One region of the Paludibacterium flexuosum genome, then DNA from elsewhere that is predicted to be linked to it. Evidence: riboswitches for the same ligand, from Rfam matches in the RefSeq annotation. Region 1 holds a riboswitch; each other region holds the start of a gene.

Region 1 (5,771 bases):
GGCGCACTGCCATCCTTCCAGGCCACCACCAGATCCGGCCGCTGGCGCAGAATCGCCTCCAGGCTGACGCCCATCAGATCCCCCACCTGCGGCAGCTGTTTCGCCGCCGGCGGGTAATCGCTGAACGCCACCGTCGCCACCATGCGCGAACCGCCCCCGGCGGCATACACCAGCTCGGTGGTGGACGGCGCCAGCGTAATGATGCGCCGGGCAGGCTGCGCCAGCGTCACCGGCGTGCCGGTGCCGTCGCGCACGCTGACCTGGGCGTGGGTATTCCATGACGCCACCACCCCTACCAGGGCCAGGGTCAACCGGACAGAAAATCGATTCGTTTGCATAGTCGGCATGATAGACCGCCCGCTGGGATGGCGGGCGGTGGGCGGGGGTTCGAACTTAGAAGTTAACGGTCAGCGTCGCCTGATAGGTACGCGGGTCTGAGGGATAAAGACCATACCCGGTAGCCATGCCCGTGCTTGGGTCAAGGATCACAGCACCATAGGTTGCATAGTGTCTATCCAGTAGGTTATTGATGCTGAAGGAGCCGCTCAAATTGCGCGAGAACTTCTGCGTCAATTTGGTGTTCACCACAGTATAGGCAGGTAGCTGGTTTGGATATTGATTCACCTGATCATTGTCCATATATTGCTTGCCTACGTACTGAGCATCCACATTCAGCCGAGTATTCTCTCTTATTGACCAAGATATCCCAAGGTTGGCCATTACCTGAGGGACCATTGGAATAGACCGTCCTACAAGGCTGCTCCCGCTGTAACTACCCTCTTTAAATGTGGCTTTTTGCCAAGTTAGGTTGCCATGCAGATCAAGTACCTGCATAAGCCGCGTTTGCCCCTCTACTTCAAGCCCCTGGTGACGTGTCTTAGGCAAATTCACATTTGCCCCGTAATTTAATGTAATGGCATTCGGAATATAAGCAATCTCATTAGTCACATCAGAGCGGAATATATCAATTCGAACACGACTATCGCGGTTAACCCACTCTGCACCAAGCTGCTGATCGTGAGACAGTTGAGGTTGGAGGGCAACAACATTGTTGTTATTGACTAGCTCATCGGAGTTTGGCAGGCGGAAGCTCTGGGCATGATTCGCAAAAAGACTCCAGTCTGACCCTAATGCCTGCCTCATACCCAACTGCCATGCATGCAGCTCCAGATCTGTGGTCGAACCAAAGGTTGCATAAGTATTGGTGTTATGAACAAGATCATCTACACGTTGGACGCGACCACCGATGGTGATACGCGCGCCAGACCAAAGACCTAACTCTGCTTCAGAAAACAGTGCCTGATGTCGTTGCTTGGAAGATGTCGAGCTGAGATAGGGAAATGCATTTGGCAGATTATTAGAGTTATCCGTAGCATTCCCGAACATCCAGTCGGTACCGATTGTGACACGATTATCCACAGCAAAAGGCAGGACATAACGTAGGCTGCCACTATCTTCAGTCAGCAACCGTTGGTCCGACCACCAACTAGTTGTATGAGAAAAGCTATTCGGCCCATAAGTCGAATCCGTACGTTTATCACGTGAGGCCAATTGGAAATAGAGACGGCCAAGACCTATGGCTTGATCACCCTGCACGCCAACCTCATTATTTTTAACAAAGCCATTGTCATACAACTTATTCGAGATAGTCGGATTAGTATTAAACTGATTCACGCCGTTTGCTGGCTGCACATACACAGGACCTGGTAGTCGCTCACTATCGCTACTAGAGCGGACATACAGGCGCACTTTGCCATCGTCGAGCTTCCAATTTAGCCCCAAACCACCTGCGTCCCTGCGTTCATCATTGTTAAGGCGATAATGGTCAGTTTTCAAAGACTGGCCATAACCGTCCAGGCTGAAGCGTACCCCTGCCAAATTGAAATGGGCATCTGTTTGACGTGTGTTAAAACTGCCAAACATCTGAGTCAGACTCACCGATGACTTCTCTGGATAACCTGCGGTGGTGATGATATTTATCACCCCCCCAGTTGCACCACTCCCATACTGAACGGCGCCACTGCCACGCACAACTTCGATACGCTCAATACTGGCTAAAGGAATATAGCTCAGGTCAGGGGCGGCAAGATCATTGGTATTCTGTTTCACGCCATCGACCAAAATCTGCGTATTGCTGATACCGCCTATGCCAAATCCATGCAAATCAACCTGAGAGGAGGTTCCACCCATATTAATTACATTGATCCCGGCAGCAGAGGACAGCACTTCCTGCACCGTGCGGGCACTGCTGTTGGCGATATCCTGCGCGGTAATCACGCTGACGCTGACCGGTGCCACGCCGCGGGCTTGCGGTACACCACTGGCGGTCACAACCACGTCACCACCATTGAATTCGGGAAGATCATCGGCCAGGGCAGCGCCGGCAAAGCAAAGCGCGACCAGGGCGACACCGTGTCTGAGTTGGAACATGTTCTCTGTCATCCGTAAAAACATTTTTATTGCGGCACGCCAAGGACAACAGCACGACAGAATGACACCGGCAGGCATACAGGCTGTGTGATCGCTTCCCCGCGATACGCCAAGCATTGTGGGGTGTGCATCCACTCACACCCTGGCCAGGCCGGTCTCCGGGCTTGGTCACTGGCTTCGCGCCTTCCCGCCCGAGGGCAGTGGCTGGTTGCGAAGCCCTGGCGTAGGGACACGCCGGACCTTACCGTTGCGGGGGCAGCGCCGGTCTTGCACCGGCTTCCCGTTTCACTCGCCTGGCCGACTGGCTGGCAAGCACCTGACGGCGGCATTATACCCGTTTGTGGTTGCCAGAAAACTTGACTTGGAATAAGGTCATAAGCCTTTGTCAAACCTGACAGATCTGCCATGAACCCCTATACGCTGACGCTGCTGCGTCACGGCGACATCGACCACCAGAACCTGCTGACCGGCCAGCGCGAGGCAGCGCTGACCGAAGCAGGCAGTGCCATGATGGACCGCAGCTGGCAACAAATCGCCGCCCTGGCACCGGTCTCCTGCATGGCCACCTCACCACTCAATCGTTGCCGCGAATTCGCCGTCCGGCGCGCGCTGGCCGCCTCGGTTCCCCTCAAGGTGGATGAGCGCTTTTCCGAACAGGATCTGGGGGAATGGGAAGGCGTGCCGCTGAGCGTGCTGGGCGAACTGACACCGAATTGGGAGGCGCAATGGCGCCAGGGCGAACTGACGCCACCCGGCGGCGAATCGCCGGAAGCCTTCCATACCCGCGTGCTCAGCGGCTTTTCTGCCTGGATCGCCGCCTCGCGCGGCTGTCACCGCGTGCTGGTGACCCATGCACCGGTGATTACCATCCTGCTGGCGGAATTACTGGAAATGGAACGGAGTGTGGCACGGCTGATCACGGTTCAGCCCGGCGGCTTCGTGCAATTGTCGATTCTGCAGGATCATCCGGCCTATCTGATGCGACTGGACGCGCCATTGGGCGGCGGAGCGGCATGAAAAAGGGGCGGATCGCTCCGCCCCTGCTGATCACCTGATCGCCTATCGTCCGCAGGCGACGGTCTTGAGGGCAATGCCCGGCGTCAGGCGCTGTTGCAGCGCACCGAGCGCCTTGAACTGGCTGTCGCTCAGATCGCTGAAATCCAGACGGGTCAGCTGGGTTTTGCCCCGAGCCTGGATCTCGGCCTTCGGGTAGCCGGCCTTCTTCAGTTTGTCGACCAGTGCCTGTGCCCCCTCCTGCTTGCCGAACAGGCCCAGCGACAACGCCCCCCTGAAGTCGCCTTCGTTCTGCACCACGTAGTTGTCGAATCCCTTTTGCGCCAACTCACCGGACAGCTTGCTGCTGGACAGCTTGGCCGGGATGTAGACCCAGTAGCGCAGATTACCGCCTGTCGCGCTGCTATCGTCGACCTGCTGGCTGTGCATTTGCGCCGCCTTGAGACGCAGCGTCGGCAAGCCGCCCTTCACGCGATCCAGCAGCGCCTGGCTCAGCCCACCCCACTGGGCGCACTGGCGGGCCACCGGCTCGCCGGCATGGGCGGCCGGCACCGAGGCAACCTTGGCTTTGTCGTGTGCGGCGGGCTTGTCATTTTGGACGGGTGCCTTGGCAGCAGGCTTGTCACCCTTGGGCGACACGGCGGACTTGGCAGTCGGCGCCGAGGCCACCGGGGCCGATGCGGCCTTGCCGAGCGGCGAAGTGACCGTCTGGGTCAGGGTCAGGGGTGCCGAGGCCACGAAGGGCGCCGAGGCGGCCATGGCTGCCGACGCCTGCGGCAGCCAGCCGGCCGGCAATACCTTCAGTTGCTCGGGTGAGACTTCATGGCTGTGGATATCCACGGGATCGTGCTGGCGCAGCAAGGCCACCACGCCGACAAACAGATTCAATGCCACGACCAGGCCCAGAAACCACTTCATGTCTTGTCCGCCACTTCTAATAAACCGGTAAGTACCAGATTATCCACGATCTCACAGGGGCTTGCGAGCAGCGGGGCGATTTTGCCGGCATCCCCGCCACTGAGCAGCAACGGCGCCAGCGGACGACCGGTATGCTGCGCCAGCCGCAGCCGCAGCCGCCCGATGGCGCCGGCCATGGCATCCAGTGCCCCGCTGGCCAGCGCATCGGCTGTCTGTTGCGGAAAATCGCACCATTGCCCGGCGGGCTGATCCAGCCGCGCAGTGTTCTTTGCCAGTGCATCCAGCATCAGACGATAGCCCGGCATGATCAGGCCGCCAAGGTAGTCCCCCTCGGCGGTGAGCGCCTCGACGGTCAGCGCGGTGCCGGCACTGGCCACCACCACATCGCCCTGCACCAGACGGCGGGCCGCCAGCACCGCCAGCCAGCGATCCACCCCCATCTGGCGCGGATCGACATAATGATTGCGTACCCCGGCGGTGACCACGGCTGTCTCGACCCACTGCAGCGGACACGGCAGTTGCTGTTCGATGCGATGACAAACTTCGGGCTGCACCACGGCGGCACCATAGGCGCGGGCCAGCGAAAAGGACGCCAGCTGCGCCGACAGGGTTTCAATGGCCTGATGCTCCAGCGCCCCCTGTGCCAGACATTGCTCGCCCTGATACACCGCCCACTTGATGCGGGTATTGCCGGCATCGATCAGCAAAATCATGTCGCACTCCGCAAGCTGACTTCCCCGACATGAAACACCTGCCGACCCTGCGGGGTATCCACCAGCAGGGCGCCATTGCCAGCCACCCCGCGCGCCACGCCTTCAATCGGCTGGCCATGCGAGAAGCTCAGCCGGACCGGCTTGTCCTGATGGGTGGACAGTGCCATCCATTCCGATGCCAGCGGCTCGAAACCATGTTGGTTGAAGGCGCAAAGCACCTGATGCAACTCGTTGAGCAGCAGGGCCAGCAAATGATTGCGGCTGATGCGGATGCCACACTCGCGCAGACCAGCCACGGCCTGATCCACTCCCTGCGGAGCTTGCAGGTTGATGCCGATGCCAATGACCACGGCGGCCGGCCCAAGGGCATCGCCCGACAGCTCGATGAGGATCCCGGCCATCTTGCGGCCATCCAGCAGCACATCATTCGGCCACTTCAGCTCAACCGGGGCTCCCAGGGCACGCAGCACACGCGCCAGCGCGAGGCCGATGGCCAGGGACAGGCCAGCCAGCTCGGCCAGGCCACGGTCAAAGCGCCACAGCAGCGAGAACATCAGACAGTCCCCCAGCCGGGCATGCCAGGCGCGACCGAGGCGGCCACGACCCGCGCTTTGCAGCTCGGCAGCCAGCACTAGTCCGTGCAGGCCATCGCTGTTTGCGCGGTTCATCAACTGGGTATTGGTCGAATCCACCTGA
Region 2 (5,771 bases), 980 kb from region 1:
AGCCCGGGGGTAAGTTGTCCGCCGAGGTGTTCGCCCATTCCGAACAAGCCTGGCAGTTTCTGACCGACAACTATCGCGAGTACTGCACCGATCCGTCGTTTACCGACTACTTCTGGACGGTACGCATCATGCACCAGTCGATCTGGAAGCTGGCCGCCGTGGCGGAGCAACTGATCCCGGTGCGGGTATTCCATACCGTCTCGACCGGTTATGCCGGCCTGCTCGGTACCATGCTGCAGCAGCGGCGCGGCCAGCCTTTGCTGGTGTCGGAGCACGGCATCTATACCAAGGAACGCAAGATCGACCTGTTTCAGAGTCAGTGGATTCGCGATAATCGCAGCGTGTTCGAGCGCGATGCTGCACAGATCGGCTATTTCCGCGATCTCTGGATGCGTTTTTTCATGGCGCTGGGACAGATGTGTTACGACTCGGCCAGCGATATCGTCGCCCTGTACGAGGGCAACCGCCAGCGCCAGATCGGCGACGGTGCGCCCGAGGAAAAGACCTGCACCATTCCCAATGGCATTCAGCTCGAACGGTTTGCCCGGTTGCGCGATCTGCGACCGGCCGCCATTCCCCCCGTGCTGTGCCTGATCGGCCGGGTGGTGCCGATCAAAGACGTGAAAACCTTCATCCGTTCGATGCTGACGATTCTGGACACCATGCCCGAGGCCGAGGCCTGGGTGGCGGGTCCGGATGATGAAGACGAAGACTATGCCAATGAGTGCCACCGTCTGGTCGCCAGTCTCGGCCTGAGCGAGAAAGTGCGCTTTCTCGGCATGCAGCAGGTAGAGGATTTGTTGCCGCGGGTGGGACTGGTGGTGCTCAGCTCGATTTCGGAGGCCCTGCCGCTGGTGGTGCTGGAAGGCTTTGCCGCCGGCGTACCGGCCGTCACCACCGAGGTCGGTGCCTGTCGCGAGCTGATTGACGGCCGCCCCGGTGAGGATGCCGCACTGGGCCGCGCCGGCGAAGTGGTGCCGATTGCCAACCCCGGAGCCCTGGCCGGTGCCGTGTTGTCCCTGCTGCAGCACCCGGCGCGCTGGCAGGCAGCGCAACGTGCGGGCATCGCCCGGGTGGAGCGCTATTACACGCAGGCGCAGATGATTGGCAGCTATCGTGAACGCTATGAACGCTTGCTGGCGATGCCGCCGGATGGCGGGGAGGGGCGCTGATGGCCGGTATCGGATTTGAATTGCGCAAGATGCTGCGGCGTAATTCGCTGGCAGGCCTGTTGCAGGCGTATACCTATGCCGGCCTGATCAGTGCCGGTCCGTGGATGCTGTCCATCGTGGGCATCCTGCTGATCGGTGTGCTCAGCCTGCCGTTTGTGGTCCCGACCTTTCTGATTGCCCAGTTCCAGGTGTCCGTCACCTATCTGATCGCCGGCAGTCTGGTGCTGACCGGTCCGTTCCAGCTGGCCTATACCCGCTTTACCGCCGACCGCCTGTTCGAGAAGCGGCAAGATCTGGTGCTGTCGAATTTTCACGGCGTCGTGCTGCTGATCAATCTGGGCGCGTTGCTGTTTGGCGTGCCGACCATTCTGTGGCTGTTCCACGGTACATCCGGGGTGTATCGCCTGTTCATGCTCAGCGGCTTCGTGATCCTGGCCAATATCTGGATCGCCGCCATTTTCCTTTCCGGTCAGAAACGGTACATGCATATCCTGCTGGTATTCCTGATCGGTTACGGCGCCACCGTCGTGGGCTCGCTGCTGCTGAATACCCATGGTCTGGAGGGGCTGCTGGCCGGCTTCGTGCTCGGTCAGTGCGTGCTGCTGTTCGGTCTGCTGTTGCTGATCTACCGTGAGTTTCCCGGCCGTCTGTTCATTTCGTTTGAAATGTTCCACAAGGCCCATCGCCATACCGCGCTGATGTGGATCGGTCTGCTGTACAACCTGGGTATCTGGGTGGACAAGCTGATGTTCTGGTATGCCCCGGCCACCGGTCAGGCGGTGATCGGCCCGCTGCATGCCTCGATCATTTACGATATGCCGGTCTTTCTGGCCTATCTGGCGATCATTCCCGGCATGGCGGTGTTCCTGATGCGCATCGAAACCGATTTCGTCGAGTATTACGATGCCTTCTATAGCGCGGTCCGGGAAGGCGCTTCGCTGCAGCATATCGAGAATGTCCGCAACGGCATGGTCGATGCCCTGCGTACCGGGCTGTACGAGATCGTCAAGGTGCAGTCGATTGCGGCCATCCTGTTGTTTGCCAGCGGCGCCGAGCTGTTGCGCTGGCTGGGGATCTCGGTCCTGTACCTGCCGCTGTTGCAGGTCGATGTGATTGCCGCCAGCCTGCAGGTGGTGTTCCTCGGCATCATCAACATTTTTTTCTACCTCGACAAACGTCGCGTGGTGCTGGCGGCGACCAGCGGTTTTTTGTTGCTCAACATGCTGCTGACGGGAATCACCTTGCAACTCAACCCCGCCTGGTATGGCTATGGGTTTGCCGGAGCCATGCTGATTGCGGTGGTGATCGGGCTGGCGGCGCTGGATCGCAAGCTGGAGCGGCTTGAGTACGAAACCTACATGCTGCAGTAAGCGCAACTGGCTACATTTGTGCGTTGGACTTGACCTGACTCCGCGCGGCTTGTTTGACAAAGGGGTATACTGCGAAGCTATTTTATGTCGGACGACACGTCGTCCTGACATGACAATTGATCCAGGTGCTCTGACCCATGTCCATGGGAGGAGTGAAACGGGAAGCCGGTGACGCTGCCATGCAGCCAGTCCGGCGCAGCCCCCGCTGCTGTAGGCCTGACGAATCTGCCACATGCCACTGTGCCGCTTTGCGGTGCGGGAAGGCCGGCCGAGGAGGATGAAGGCGAGCCAGAAGACCGGCCTGGGTCATCGGTAGTGCCAATCTCTGGGGTGGGGAACGGTTCTGCGGTTGTGCGCCTGCGACTTCGGTGTGTGGCTCCGGATCGGATTTCCCTTGGTGATTGGCCGGCTTGGATCCGCCGGATCCGTTCTTCGCAAGGGAGAGCAGTTCATGCACATTGAAGATGGCATCCTGTCACCACAGGCATGCGCAGTCTGGTACGCGGCGACCGCCGTGTTCGTCGTTCCCGGGATTTATCAGATCAAACGCAAGGTACAGGAAAACCTGTCCTATAAGCCGTTCCTGGCCATGATCGGCGTGGCAGTCTTCGTCATTTCCGCCATGCACTTGCCGGTGCCGGTGACCGGATCATGCTCGCATCCTTGCGCCACGGCGCTGGCGGCGATTCTGGTCGGCCCCTGGGCGTCCGCGGTCATCTCCACCATCGTGCTGTTCTTCCAGGCAATTTTCCTTGGTCATGGCGGTATCACCACGATTGGCGCAAATACTTTCTCGATGGGGATCGCCGGCGCCCTGTCCGGCTATGTGCTGTGGAAAAGCCTGCGCGCGCTGAATTGCCCGCTGTGGCTGGCTGCCGGCCTGGCCGGGGTGGTCGGTGACCTGATGACTTATCTGGTCAGTGCCTTCGAGCTGGCCTGGAGTCTGCACGGCAATATGCCGCTGCTGACCCAGTGGATGATTTTCTTCATGGGTTATGCCCCGACCCAGTTGCCCCTGGCCCTGGCCGAGGGGGTGTTTACCGCCGTCGTGCTGCAGGCGATGGCCAGCCGCCGGCCCGATCTGTTGCCCGGCATCCTCGTCAGCAAAGGAGCCTGAGATGTCACATCCCGCACGCGATCTGTCGCAGAACCGTTTCTTCGATGGCTTTACCCGCTGCATGCTGGCCGTGATGTGTGCCTTGCTGCTGTTCATCTTTGTCTCGGCACGCTATATGAGTGCACACCAGATGGAAGCCGCCGGCACGGATGATCATGTGAATAACCTGGCGACCCAGGTCACGCAGCGCGATCATCATCCCTTCCTTGAGCTGCCGGGCGATGCCCAGGTCGGCGCTTTCTCGGTTGCCAACTTCTTTGCCGGTCTGATTGTCGGCTATCACTGGCTGCGGCTTTTCGGGCGGCGTGAAGGTCAGTGCCGTTGTCAGCAGGAAGACTGAGTGGTCAGCCTGGCACGCCATGATGCCGTCGCTGCCTCGGCCGCGGCCGGGGCAGATGGCCGCATCAAGACCCTGTTGTTGCTGGCGGCGGTCGTCGTGGCCTCGACTTTGCGGCATGGTGTGCTGGCGCTCGCGCTGTGGCTGGGGGCGCTGGCGCTGTTCGCGCTGCTGGGGCTCAACGGGCGCGATTTGTGTCGTCGTCTGCTGATGCCGCTGGGTATTGCCTGGGTGGTGCTGCTCAGTGTCATGCTGACGCGCGGCAGTCAGGTGCTGTGGCAAGTCCCGCTCTGGGGCTGGACGCTCAGGGTGTATGCCGAGGGGCTACAATACGGCGGCTTGCTGTTCCTGCGCATCATGGCTGCCGTGACCCTGGCGGCGCTGCTGGCGATGACGACCCCGATGGTGGAGATTCTGGCGACCCTGCGGCTTTGTCGAGTGCCGCTCATCATGATCGAGCTGGCTGAGATGATGTACCGCTACCTGTTCATTCTGCAGGACACCGCACAGACCATGCGGCGGGCGCAATTGAGCCGCCTGGGGGCCGAGGCCGGCTGGCTTGGGCGTGTGGCCGATGTCGGCCGGCTGGCGGCCAGCATTCTCATCAAGTCGCTGGATCGCAGCACGCGCATCTATCAGGCCATGCTGGCGCGCGGCTATGACGAGAACAGTCCGGTCATGACGCACTTCCGTTCGGCCATCTCCCGGCGGGATTACTATGTCGGCCTGCTTGGCCTGTGCGCACTGAGCTTGCTGGCTTTTTTCAATTACTGGCTGGGTTGACCACCGATGACACACCCCATGATCGAGCTGAATCAGGTCAGCTACACCTATCCCGATGGCTGTCAGGCCCTGCATCAGCTGGATCTGTCGATTGCTGCCGGTGAACGGGTGGCGGTGCTTGGCCCCAACGGCGCCGGCAAGTCGACCCTGTTCCAGTTGTTCAACGGTCTGTTGCTGCCGAGCTCGGGACAGGTGACCGTGGCAGGCCTGCCCGTCTGTCGTGCCAATCTGCCGGCCTTGCGCCGTCAGGTCGGCATGGTGTTTCAGGATGCCGACGACCAGTTGTTCAATGCCACGGTGTACCGTGAAGTGGCCTATGGGCCGATGAATATGGGACAGCGCGGCGAGACGCTGGACGCGACGGTGAAATGGGCGCTGGAGGTTGTCGGGATGAGCGATTACCTCAGTCGCAACCCCTTCAATCTCAGCGGGGGGGAAAAGAAGCGCCTGTCTCTGGCCTGCGTGCTGGCCATGCGTCCCAAGGTGCTGGTGCTCGACGAGCCGACCAATGCGCTGGACCCGAAGGCCGCCGGGATGCTGGTGTCGCTGCTGAATCAGATCAACCGTGAGCTGGGTGTGACCCTGCTGTTTGCCACCCATGATGTGGATATCGTGCCCTTGCTGGCCGATCGGGTGTTTCTGCTGGATCGCGGCAGAATGCTGCTGGGCGGCAGTCCGACTGAAGTGTTCAACCAGCGCGAGGTGGTCCGGGCGATCGATCTGCGGTTGCCGCGGGTCGCTCATCTGGCCGAAATCCTGATGCGCGACGGCCTGATCCCGGAAGGTCCGCTGCCGCTGAGCATCGGTCAGGCCCGTACCCTGCTGCGACAGGTGCTGGCGGCCGAGGAGGCGGATAGGCCGCTGACTTTCTCCTCCCCGGCGCCGCGTACCTGCCAGGGGTAATCTCTCTGTTCCCGGGGCGGGCGTTGCCTGGCCCTCGCATCATCAAGCCGCCGGCAGCCACACTGCCTGACCACTGTCGGTGTGCGCCC
Region 3 (5,771 bases), 1.6 Mb from region 1:
GGTGGCGTCGTAGCCGAACAGGTAGTCGACGGTCGCGGTCAGCTCCAGACCGCCTTTGTAGCCATGCTTCTGGATGCTGGCGATCCACTTGGGGTTGACCACCCGGCTGCGGAACACCCGCAGGACTTCCTGCTTCAGACCGCGCACCGCCGGGTTATCCGGGTTGTGACTGTCGCCGAACTCCTGCCGGGGCTGACGGCCGCTCAGGCTGCGGATGGTGGCGATCATGCCGCCGTGGTATTGCAGATAGTCGTCGCTATCGAAAATGTCGTGCTCGCGGTTGTCCTGGTTGTGCAGCGCCACTTCAGTGCCGGCCAGACGATGGCGCAAGGCATCGCGGGCATCGCAGCCATTGTGCTGGCGGCTGTAACCATAGCCGCCCCAGTTGATGTAGGCGCTGGCAAAGTCGTGCTCGTCCTGCCAGTTCTGCTGCTGGATCAGTGGCAGAATGCCGGCGCCATAGGTGCCGGGTTTGGAGCCGAAGACCCGCAGCAGGGCCTGGGCCTCGGTCTGCTGGCCGAGAATCTGCTGTGTCAGATCCTGCAGATAGTGCTTGCGCAGGAAATTCTGTTCGACCGGCTCGTCCAGCCTTGCCACGGTTTCCACCGCCTGATCCACCAGATGGATCAGGTGCGGGAAGGCGTCGCGGAAAAAGCCGCTGATACGCACGGTGACGTCGATGCGCGGGCGGCCCAGTTCGGTCAGCGGGATGACCTCAATGCCCTGTACGCGACGGCTCTCGGCCTGCCAGACCGGGCGTACGCCGAGCAGGGCCAGGATTTCGGCAATGTCATCGCCGTGGGTGCGCATGGCGCTGGTGCCCCAGACGCTGATGCTGACGGATTCGGGCAGCTTGCCGGTCTCCTGCTGGTGGCGGGCAATGACTTCGCGTGCCAGCTCGGCGCCGATTTTCCATGAGGCCTGCGACGGCAGACTGCGCGGGTCGACCGAATAGAAATTGCGACCGGTCGGCAGGACATGAGCCATGCCGCGTGTTGGCGCGCCGCTGGGTCCGGCCGGCACGTAGCCGCCTGCCAGACCGTGCAGCAGGTTGTCGATTTCCTCGCGGGTGCGTGCCAGGTCCGGTTCCAGTTGGCTGCACAGATAGTCCAGTACGCTGAGTAATGCAGGATCCGGTGCCATGCCGGGCAGCGCGGTGGCGATGCAGGCAGGGATGGCTTCGCGGGCAAAGTGATGGCTGGCCAGTCCGGCCACCAGCTGACGCGACAAGGCGGCAATCGCTTCCAGCGCATCGGCATGGGTGACCAGTGGTCGTGGACTCAGACTGGCGAGCCGGGCTGGTACCGTTTCCAGACGACGACCCTTGTCTTGTTCCAGGGCGGCCGGGTCCAGGCCGAGGGCGCGTGTCACGCTGCCGGGCAAGGAAGGGATCTGCAGATTGGCCAGTCGGGTCAGGGCGCACAGCATGTCGATCAGCGCTTCGCCCTGCGGGGCCTGGCCGAGAATGTGCAGACCGTCGCGAATCTGTGCCGCACCCAGTTCGCACAAATAGCCATCAATGTCTTCGATCAGGTGCGCGACATCGACCCCGTCCATGCCGGCCAGGGTCTTCGGGACGCCGTGCTCGTCCGGTGTGTCGTCCCAGTGGTGATCGTGATCATGGTGATGGTGGTCACCATGGTCATGGTCATGATCGTGGGGGTGCGGGTGGCCATGGTGATGGCCGTGAGCAGCGTGCGGTTTGCCCGCCGGACGGTAGTGGGCCGCCCCCTTGACCGGGGTGCGGTAGCCGCTGCTGGCTGCGGTGGCGGGCCTGAGCGGCGGGTGGGCATGGTCATGATCGTGGTCATGACCATGCGCCAGCATGGCGCCCAGGTCAGCATCCAGCTTGGCCTCCTTGATCAGATCCCAGATCTGCTGCTGCAGGATCGGCAGCTTGGATGGGTCCAGCATTTCCACCTGGTAGTACTCGTCGACCAGCTGAGTCAGCTGTGCCAGCGGTCCATAGGTGTCTGCCGTGGTCATCGGTGGCGTCAGATGGTCGATGATGACGGCGTGGGCGCGGCGCTTGGCCTGCGAGCCTTCGCCCGGATCATTCAGGATGAAGGGATAAAACAGCGGCATGTCACCCAGAACGGCATCGGGGAAGCAGTCTTGTGACAGACCTACGCCTTTGCCGGGCAGCCATTCCAGCGTGCCGTGCTTGCCGACATGCACGATGGCATCAGCCTGCCATTCGTCGCGCAGCCAGCAATACAGGGCGTAGTAGTGGTGGGTCGGCGGCAGGTCCGGGGTGTGATAAATGGCATCCGGATCCATGCCGTAGCCGCGCGGCGGTTGCAGGGCGACAAAGGCATTGCCGAACTGCATGCCCGAGAAGTAAAGCTGCTCCTGATGCACATAGGCCGTACCGGGGGCCTCACCCCAGCGCTGGTTCATGCGTTGTTGCAGCGAGGCGGGCAGTTCGGCGAACCATGCTGCGTAGCGTGCCGCCGGCACCCGCGCAATCGCCTGCATCATCTGGGTACTGGTCAGGTAGTCCTGGTCGTAGGCTCCCCGGTCAATCAGCTGGTGCATCAGGCTGGTGCTGTCTGCCGGCAGTCCCTCGACCTGATAGCCATGGGTCTGCATGGCTTGCAGGATGGCCCAGAGCGAGGCGGGGGAGTCCAGGCCGACGGCATTGCCGATCTGTGCCGCCTTGCTATTGGAGTTGGTGAAGATGAAGGCGATGCGTTTCTCGTGCGCCGGGGTGGTGCGCAGCCTGACCTGACGTGCCACGATGCCGGCCAGACGGCGGACCCGGTCGGGCACCGGGGCATAGCTGGTTTCGCTGCTGGCCTGATCGGCATGCGCCTCCTTGAAGGAAACCGGCACGCTGATCAGTCGGCCGTCAAACTCCGGCAGTGCCACGTTCATGGCGGTGTCCAGCGGGTTGAGGCCGCGGTCGGCTGCGAGCCACTGCGCCTCGGTCATATTGCTGGTGATGGCTTGCAATACCGGCACATCCAGTTGCTCAAATGCGCTCACCGACCAGCCTGCCTGGGTCGCACCGTCAGGGTTGACTTCGCCGATGGCAAAGGAGGTGGTGTTGACCAGCGCCTCGATCGGCTCGGCCAGCAGATCATTGAGCGCCGCCGGCAGTCCTTGCTCGCCCGGCGTGCGCAGCGAGGCGGTAAACAGTGGCAGGGTGTTCAGCTGGCGCTCGTGCAGGGCATCGATCAGGGCATCGACAAAGCGGGTATTGCCGGACAGCCAGTGGGCGCGATAGAACACCAGGCCGACGGTCGGCCATTGGGGGTTGCGGATGGCGCGCCAGTCATCCAGCGTTGCCAGGGCGCCCAGTTCCGGATGGTACAGGCCGTGGTCCGGCAACGTGAGCGGCTCGGCATAGCCATGACCGGTCATCAGCAGGCGGTCGGAGAGACAACGCAGCATGTGAGCCAGATTGTCGCTGCCGCCAGCCTGCAGATAAGCGTTGATTTCCTGTTGCAGCCCGTGGCCGACATTGCACAGGGCGGTCAGGTCCGGGTCGGGCTCGCCGGTGCCGCTGATGATCACCAGATGGTGATGGTGCTGGCGGATATGGGTCAGCAACAGGTCGAAGCCGGCGATGGCTTCGGCGCGGCCCAGGACGCGTACCACGAAGACGCTGGTGTCGCGCAAAGGGCCGTTCAGCAACTGCTGCATGGCCTCAGCACTGTCGATGGCTTGCAGGTTGATGCCGTTGACGGCGACAAAGTCGGCGGGCAGCGGGGCGCGCAGCAGGGCGGACAGATCAGTGCCGGCGTGGCTCAGCAGGGCAATGCCGTGACTCATGCCACACCTTCGGCAGCATGGACGGACAGGAAATGGTAGCGGTGCATCGGCGCCCTCGGATGACGTTGTGTCGTCGAGAGCGAGGGCAGCAGTCTGGGGAGAATGGTCCGGTCTGCATGCTTGTCCACCAGTACACCCCGACTGGTTCTAGCTCACGTCGACAAGTCTGACGGCCGGTCTCCTGGCTCGCGCGTCATCGCCTTGAATCGCCTTCCCGGTCGGATGCCCGGTGGCAGTGGATTCAGACTCTTCGCTTACAGTTGCGGGGGCAGCTGCGGCATTGAACCGCATTCCCGTTTCACCCGTTGCAACACGGGCACCGTCATGTAAAGGGCGAATATTACGTGATGAATGGGTAACTTTGGTAAAAAAATGAACAAAGTTTGACTTAGGTCGGGATAGGAGGGGGGAGTATCCTCCGGCGGCACAGGCAAACGATTGCCTGTGCCGCCGGCGTTAGCTTTTGACCAGGCTGAGGCTGGCCAGCGCCTGATCCAGTCGCGCCCAGTCACTTTCTTGCGCTGGCAGACCGAAACGCAGGCTTGGCGGCGCGTCGAATAAGCGGGTGAGGATGCCCTGGCTGGCCAATTGCCGATGCAGCATGGCCGCTTGCGGATGGCACACCCACTGGAATAGCGGCGTGGACCCGCCTGGCGCCAGGCCATGCCGGCGCAGCAGCGTGGCCAGCCGGTCACTTTCGGCCGGCAGGCGCTGGCGCATGGCCGCCTGCCAGGCCCGGTCCTGCAAGGCCATTCTGACGGCCTGGCGCGCCGGGCCGGCCAGGGTCCAGGGGCCGAGCTCGTCCTGCAGTGCCTCGATCAGCGCTGGCCAGGCAAAAACAAAGCCGGCGCGCGCGCCGGCCAGGCCAAAGAATTTGCCGATGGAGCGCAGGATGATCAGGCCGGGCTGGCCAGCCAGCGGCAGCAGGCTGCGTTCCGGTGTGACGTCGAGGAAGGTTTCATCCAGCACCAGCCAGCCGTCGCGTTGACGCAGGCGCGCATGCCATTCGCGCAGTTGGGCCGGCTCGGGCAGCCAGCCGGTCGGATTGTTGGGGGTGCACAGCTGCAGCACGTCCACTTGCGGCAGCGCGGCATCAATGTCTTCCGGTGCCAGGCGCAGAACATGGTGTCCCTGCTTTTGCCAGGCGTACGGGTGTTCTGCGTAGGTCAGTGTCAGCATGCCGACCCGGCAGGGCGGGCGCAGGCGCGGCAGGGTCTGGATGGCGGCTTGCGAGCCGGCCACGGCCAGTGGTTGTGGCGCCGCGTAGAAGTCACTGGCGGCTTGCTCCAGACCGTCGTCCAGCTCCGGCAGGCGCTGCCAGCTACTGGCCTCGATGGCCGGAACAGGCCAGCCATGCGGGTTGAGGCCGGTCGAGAGGTCGACCCAGTCTTCCAGGGCGATACCGTATTGTCGCGCGGCGGCGCGCAGTCCCCCTCCGTGCTTAAGCATGCCAGCCTCCCCAGCACAATGCGGCCAGCAGTCCCAGCAGTCCCCAGGCCCACATGCCGCGCCGGACCAGGGCGACGGCGCGGCGGATGTCGGCCATTTCTGGCTCGCGCCCGGCGCCGAGGGCGGGGCGCGCCTTGATCTTGCCGTGGTATACCGCCGCGCCGCCCAGCGAGAGATTCAGGGCGCCGGCGCCGGCGGCCATGACCGGCCCGGCATTCGGGCTGTACCAGGTCGAGGCCTGTGCCATCCAGCAGCGCCAGCCGACACGGGTGTTGCCCAGCAGGACATAGGTCAGCGCGGTCAGTCGCGCCGGAATCAGGTTCAGCAGGTCATCGAAGCGTGCCGCGGCCCAGCCGAAGTACTGGTAGCGCTGATTGCGATAGCCCCACATGGCGTCCAGCGTGTTGGCCAGCCGGTAGAGCACCACGCCGGGGGCGCCGGCCAGCAGAAACCAGAACAGTGCGGAAAACACGGCGTCACCGCCGTTTTCCAGGACGGATTCGACCGTGGCGCGCGCAATCTGGCTTTCTGTCAGCTCGTCGGTC

Evidence for each region. Region 1 has a riboswitch for cobalamin ahead of AACH39_RS12000 (TonB-dependent receptor). Riboswitches for the same ligand answer to the same signal wherever they lie in the genome.
Region 2: another riboswitch for cobalamin. It lies ahead of AACH39_RS07305 (energy-coupling factor ABC transporter permease); the one in region 1 lies ahead of AACH39_RS12000 (TonB-dependent receptor).
Region 3: another riboswitch for cobalamin. It lies ahead of AACH39_RS02455 (cobaltochelatase subunit CobN); the one in region 1 lies ahead of AACH39_RS12000 (TonB-dependent receptor).

Annotation. Positions count from the first base shown of each region.
Region 1 is NZ_AP029060.1:2,522,522-2,528,292, reverse strand. Features, by position in the region: gene AACH39_RS12005 (cobalamin-binding protein) at 1-338, opposite strand, end outside; gene AACH39_RS12000 (TonB-dependent receptor) at 394-2,454, opposite strand; cobalamin riboswitch at 2,562-2,765, opposite strand; gene AACH39_RS11995 (histidine phosphatase family protein) at 2,836-3,447, shown strand; gene AACH39_RS11990 (SPOR domain-containing protein) at 3,490-4,362, opposite strand; gene AACH39_RS11985 (type III pantothenate kinase) at 4,359-5,075, opposite strand; gene AACH39_RS11980 (biotin--[acetyl-CoA-carboxylase] ligase) at 5,072-5,771, opposite strand, start outside.
Region 2 is NZ_AP029060.1:1,538,716-1,544,486, reverse strand. Features, by position in the region: gene pelF (GT4 family glycosyltransferase PelF) at 1-1,172, shown strand, start outside; gene pelG (exopolysaccharide Pel transporter PelG) at 1,172-2,542, shown strand; cobalamin riboswitch at 2,649-2,862, shown strand; gene AACH39_RS07305 (energy-coupling factor ABC transporter permease) at 2,994-3,659, shown strand; gene AACH39_RS07300 (hypothetical protein) at 3,661-3,999, shown strand; gene cbiQ (cobalt ECF transporter T component CbiQ) at 4,000-4,779, shown strand; gene AACH39_RS07290 (ATP-binding cassette domain-containing protein) at 4,786-5,682, shown strand; gene AACH39_RS07285 (ATP-binding cassette domain-containing protein) at 5,725-5,771, opposite strand, start outside.
Region 3 is NZ_AP029060.1:513,536-519,306, forward strand. Features, by position in the region: gene AACH39_RS02455 (cobaltochelatase subunit CobN) at 1-3,777, opposite strand, end outside; cobalamin riboswitch at 3,931-4,116, opposite strand; gene cobD (threonine-phosphate decarboxylase CobD) at 4,234-5,226, opposite strand; gene cbiB (adenosylcobinamide-phosphate synthase CbiB) at 5,219-5,771, opposite strand, start outside.